Regions from separate parts of the Clostridium sp. JN-1 genome, predicted to be linked through region 2. Evidence: a T-box and tRNA genes for the amino acid it is inferred to sense, from the RefSeq annotation. Region 2 holds a T-box; the other holds one or more tRNA genes.
The links. A T-box is a leader RNA that pairs with one kind of tRNA and senses whether it is charged. The one in region 2 lies ahead of alaS (alanine--tRNA ligase), so its partner is inferred to be a tRNA-Ala.

Region 1 (3,136 bases), 1.3 Mb from region 2:
AATTAAATTGAGAGTTTGATCCTGGCTCAGGACGAACGCTGGCGGCGTGCCTAACACATGCAAGTCGAGCGAGAGAAATTCCTTCGGGAATGGATCTAGCGGCGGACGGGTGAGTAACACGTGGGCAACCTGCCTCAAAGAGGGGGATAGCCTCCCGAAAGGGAGATTAATACCGCATAAAGTTATTTTATCGCATGGTAAAATAACCAAAGGAGAAATCCACTTTGAGATGGGCCCGCGGCGCATTAGCTAGTTGGTAAGGTAACGGCTTACCAAGGCAGCGATGCGCAGCCGACCTGAGAGGGTAATCGGCCACATTGGAACTGAGAGACGGTCCAGACTCCTACGGGAGGCAGCAGTGGGGAATATTGCACAATGGGCGAAAGCCTGATGCAGCAACGCCGCGTGGGTGATGAAGGTTTTCGGATTGTAAAGCCCTGTCTTTTGGGACGATAATGACGGTACCAAAGGAGGAAGCCACGGCTAACTACGTGCCAGCAGCCGCGGTAATACGTAGGTGGCGAGCGTTGTCCGGATTTACTGGGCGTAAAGGGTGCGTAGGCGGATATTTAAGTGGGATGTGAAAACCCCGGGCTCAACCTGGGGACTGCATTTCAAACTGGATATCTAGAGTGCAGGAGAGGAAAGCGGAATTCCTAGTGTAGCGGTGAAATGCGTAGAGATTAGGAAGAACACCAGTGGCGAAGGCGGCTTTCTGGACTGTAACTGACGCTGAGGCACGAAAGCGTGGGTAGCAAACAGGATTAGATACCCTGGTAGTCCACGCCGTAAACGATGAGTACTAGGTGTAGGAGGTATCGACCCCTTCTGTGCCGCAGTAAACGCAGTAAGTACTCCGCCTGGGAAGTACGATCGCAAGATTAAAACTCAAAGGAATTGACGGGGGCCCGCACAAGCAGCGGAGCATGTGGTTTAATTCGAAGCAACGCGAAGAACCTTACCTAGACTTGACATCCCCTGAATTACCTGTAATTAGGGAAGCCCTTCGGGGCAGGGAGACAGGTGGTGCATGGTTGTCGTCAGCTCGTGTCGTGAGATGTTAGGTTAAGTCCTGCAACGAGCGCAACCCTTATCATTAGTTGCTACCATTAAGTTGAGCACTCTAGTGAGACTGCCCGGGTTAACCGGGAGGAAGGTGGGGATGACGTCAAATCATCATGCCCCTTATGTCTAGGGCTACACACGTGCTACAATGGTGAATACAGAGAGATGCAAACCCGCGAGGGTGAGCCAAACTTCAAAATTCACCTCAGTTCGGATTGCAGGCTGAAACCCGCCTGCATGAAGCTGGAGTTGCTAGTAATCGCGAATCAGAATGCCGCGGTGAATGCGTTCCCGGGCCTTGTACACACCGCCCGTCACACCATGAGAGTTGGCAACACCCGAAGTCCGTGGGGCAACCGTAAGGGGCCAGCGGCCGAAGGTGGGGTTAATAATTGGGGTGAAGTCGTAACAAGGTAGCCGTAGGAGAACCTGCGGCTGGATCACCTCCTTTCTAAGGAGTCGTAAGATAGTTAATTCTATCTTAAAAGACTGGTTTAATATCGATACTCTGTTTGATTTATATTGTTCTTAATTATATGGGGGTATAGCTCAGTTGGGAGAGCATCTGCCTTGCACGCAGAGGGTCAAGAGTTCGAGTCTCTTTATCTCCACCATAAGGGCTTATAGCTCAGCTGGTTAGAGCGCACGCCTGATAAGCGTGAGGTCGATGGTCCGAGTCCATTTAAGCCCACCATTTGTTCTTTGAAAATTGCACAGAGAAAATAAGTTAAAAGTAAAGCATATTCATGTATATTTATTCTAAAAAGAATATTTATGCTGAATAAAGATTAATATAATTAATCGTACTTTGTAGAATTAAAAGATTCTTATAGTTATAGTTGATGTAATAATATATCAACTATGAAACAAAAATTAATAATAGCGAGCAAGACAATGAAAAACTTGAGTGAGGAGCGGAATTTACTTATGTAAATGAGCACCGCAGGGAGAGTTTTGAAGCAGTATTGCGAAGCTAGTAGTAATTTTTAACTTAAAGGTCAAGCTACAAAGGGCGCATGGTGAATGCCATGGCACCAGGAGTCGAAGAAGGACGTGATAAGCTGCGATAAGCTTCGGGTAGGCGCAAATAGCCTGTGATCCGGAGATTTCCGAATGGGGAAACCCACATGACTAACGTCATGTACTTTAAACTGAATTCATAGGTTTATAGAGACAAACCCGGGGAACTGAAACATCTAAGTACCCGGAGGAAGAGAAAGAAAAATCGATTTCTTAAGTAGCGGCGAGCGAAAGAGAAAGAGCCCAAACCAGGAACTTGTTCCTGGGGTTGCGGGTAGATCATAAACACTTTTATTTCCTAATTGAAGAGAGCTGGAAGGCTCCGCCGCAGAAGGTAAAAGCCCTGTAAATAAAAAGAAATTTAAGTTAGATCTATTCCAGAGTACCACGAGACACGTGAAACCTTGTGGGAAGCTGGGAGGACCACCTCCCAAGGCTAAATACTACCTGGTGACCGATAGTGAAGCAGTACCGTGAGGGAAAGGTGAAAAGAACCCCGGAAGGGGAGTGAAATAGAACCTGAAACCGTGTGTCCACAACCGGTCGAAGCACATTTAAGTGCGACGGCGTGCTTTTTGTAGAACGAGCCAGCGAGTTGCGGTATGCAGCAAGGTTAAATACTTAAGGTATGGAGCCGAAGGGAAACCGAGTCTGAATAGGGCGACTAGTTGCATGCTGCAGACCCGAAACCGAGTGACCTATCCATGGACAGGATGAAGCGGAAGTAAAATTCCGTGGAGGTCCGAACCGCGTTGGTGTTGAAAAACCATGGGATGAGCTGTGGATAGCGGAGAAATTCCAATCGAACTCGGAGATAGCTGGTTCTCCTCGAAATAGCTTTAGGGCTAGCGTCGAGATTGAGTAATGGAGGTAGAGCACTGAATAGGCTAAGGGCTGAAAACAGTTACTGAACCTTATCAAACTCCGAATGCCATATACTCGTATCTCGGCAGTCAGACTGCGAATGATAAGATCCGCGGTCAAAAGGGAAACAGCCCAGATCATCAGCTAAGGTCCCAAAGTGTAAGTTAAGTGGTAAAGGATGTGGGAT
Region 2 (3,136 bases):
AAGAAGTTTATAAAAAATTAAATTGGAGTGATATGTTAAAATGTATAGATCTAAGGATTTTATGCTTATGGATGTAGTAGATTTAAGTGGCAAAAAGCTGGGAATTATAAATGATTTGATTATAGATTTTGATAGTAAGAGAATACTCGGATTTAGCATATCATCTAACAATTGGTTTAAAAACAATATTAGTGTAATGCTAGAAGATGTTGTTAGCTTTAATTCAGTCATGATAGTTGTAAAGGCAAGGAAAGATAAGTTTTTAAATTTTAAAGACATAAGGGGTATTGATGTACGGGATAGAGCAGGAAATATAGTTGGAATTGTAGAGGATATTATGTTTGATAAGGAAAAGTTTAACATGACTGCCTTGATAGTGTCTACAGGAATTATCACTAACTTTATCTATGGCAAAAAGGTAATACTTGTAAAAGATATAATACTTGGAGATGAAAATATCTTCTTAAATAAAAGGAGTGAAAATATAGAATTATTGAGTTTACCGCATCGGCTGTTTAAGGAAGATGATTTAGATGAATGTAAAATGCAAAGTCAAGAAATATAGGTATTTCTTTTTGATACTTATAAGCTTAATTATAATATATTTTTTAGTAAAAAGCGCAGTTATGAGGGAAGTAATGTACTTGATTTTTATTTCATTTATAGTTTCATACACCTTAAAACCAATACAAAAATACTTAGAAGGTCTTGGAATAAAAAATACAAACAGTGCATTAATACTTATATGTGCATTAATATTTATATTTATTTTAAGTTTTAGCCTTTTAATACCGTCTATTTCCAAAGAAAGTTCTAATATAAGTGATACAATAAGCAGTATACAAAAGTTTATAGATGTCTTTTATTATAAGATAAAGTTAATAAGCAGCAATAAAACTATTTATACGATAGTAAATAACTTATCTCTTAAGGTAAACAATCAAGTTGTAAGTATGGTAACGAAATTGTTTGATTCAGTATTGGATTTAGGAGAAAATATAGTAGTTGTAACCATTGTGCCTATAATATCCTATTACTTTTTATCAGATGGTGATAATATAAATAATAAAATATTAAATTTTTTTCCGGCAAAGAGCAGAAATTTAATAAAAAAAATAAGCTTAGACATAGATAAAATACTTGGAAAATATATATTGAGTCAGTTATTTTTGTGTGCAATTATTGGAGCAGCAACTTTTATAATACTTATAGTATTTAAAATAGACTTTCCAGTAATATTGTCAATGTTAAATGCATTTATGAATATAATTCCGTATTTTGGACCGGTATTTGGGGCTGTCCCAATTATACTTGTAGCATTACTTAAGTCACCTCAAAGTGCATTATGGGTTACAATTTGGCTTTATTTGCTGCAGCAGGTGGAGGGAAATATAATATCACCTAAAGTAACTGGAGACAGTGTTAGTATGCATCCTCTTATGGTTATAATACTGCTTATTATTGGAGGAAAAGCAGCTGGATTTATGGGAATGGTACTTGCAATTCCAATTGGTGCAATAATTAAAGGAATTTATGATAATATAAATTATTATTTATTTTAGGTAATGGTTTCTATATAAGTAATTTATATTGACATATTGTAACCTTTTGCTTATAATTTTATCTATACTTTTTAACTTAAAGAAAAGCAGCGTTGTGTGCTTAAATGCACTATACAGCAGCGGCGAAGTGGATACGCCCGCTAGAATAAGGATAGCTTAGACTATCAATCTTCTGTACGAAGCCCCTACTCTTGTGGTAGTGGAGGTTCACAATAATTGAGTACATAATATAATATATTGATGATGATTGGGAGAAGTAAATATATTTCTGCATATAGAGAGAAAGTGGCTGGTGAAAACTTTTTGTAGATTATATTGAAGCAGCTCGGGAGTCTTATTATAAACGAGTTCACAAATGACATTGTTTGTGTAATTAGGGTGGTACCGCGAAGTAACTTTCGTCCCTTTGGGATGAAAGTCTTTTTTTATGAAAATTAAAATACGAGGAGTGATAATTGATGGAAAAACTAGGGCTAAATGAAATAAGAGAAATGTACTTATGCTTTTTCGAGAGTAAAGAACATTTAAGAATGCAGAGTTTCTCACTTGTTCCAAAGAATGATAAGAGTTTACTTTTAATAAATGCTGGAATGGCTCCATTAAAACCATATTTTACTGGACTCAAAACTCCACCTAAAACTAGAGTTGCAACATGTCAAAAGTGTATAAGAACAGGTGATATAGAGAATGTAGGAAAAACATCAAGACATGGAACTTTCTTTGAAATGCTTGGAAACTTTTCATTTGGGGATTATTTTAAAAAAGAAGCAATTCCATGGGCATGGGAGTTTGTCACAGAAGTATTAAAATTGCCTAAGGATAGGCTTTATGTAACCATTTATCTTGATGATGATGAAGCATTTGATATTTGGACTAAGGAAGTTGGTGTAGAGCCTTCAAGAGTTTTTAGGCTTGGCAAGGAAGACAACTTTTGGGAACATGGAACAGGACCATGCGGACCTTGTTCTGAGATCCATTATGATAAAAATATTGAAAAAGGACCAGTAAAGACCGCAGACGAATTTATAAAAGCAGGAGATGAGGACAGGATAATTGAGTTTTGGAATCTAGTATTTACTCAATTTGATAAAGACGAAAGTGGAAATTATAATAGGCTTGCAAATCCAAATATAGATACGGGAATGGGACTTGAAAGAATAGCTACTATCATGCAGAATAAAGAAAGTATATTTGAAGTTGACACGATTAGAGCAATTTTAGATAAAGTATGTGATATTGCTAATGTTAAGTATGGCGAAAATTCAAAAAATGATATATCAATTAGAATTATAACAGATCATATAAGAAGTGTAACTTTTATGATTTCAGATGGAATACTTCCTTCAAATGAAGGAAGGGGGTATGTGCTTAGAAGGCTGCTTAGAAGAGCAGCAAAGCACGGTAAGTCATTAGGAATAAATAATGCTTTTTTGTATAAACTAACAGATGTAGTTATAGATAATTCATGCGGAAATTATCCTGAACTTTCAGAGAAAAGAGATTATATAAAGAAAATTATAAGTTTAGAAGAACAAAGATTTGATGAAACTCTAGATAGTGGAATGCAAATTTTA

Region 1: it has a tRNA-Ala gene. The T-box ahead of alaS (alanine--tRNA ligase) is inferred to sense a tRNA for this amino acid. The anticodon was not compared.

The regions. Positions count from the first base shown of each region.
Region 1 covers NZ_CP033465.1:375,127-378,262, forward strand. The annotation lists rRNA gene EBB51_RS01830 (16S ribosomal RNA) at 4-1,516, shown strand; tRNA gene EBB51_RS01835 (tRNA-Ala) at 1,604-1,679, shown strand; tRNA gene EBB51_RS01840 (tRNA-Ile) at 1,683-1,759, shown strand; rRNA gene EBB51_RS01845 (23S ribosomal RNA) at 2,062-3,136, shown strand, end outside.
Region 2 covers NZ_CP033465.1:1,712,474-1,715,609, reverse strand. The annotation lists gene EBB51_RS08075 (PRC-barrel domain-containing protein) at 41-565, shown strand; gene EBB51_RS08070 (AI-2E family transporter) at 534-1,562, shown strand; T-box leader at 1,797-1,971, shown strand; gene alaS (alanine--tRNA ligase) at 2,021-3,136, shown strand, end outside.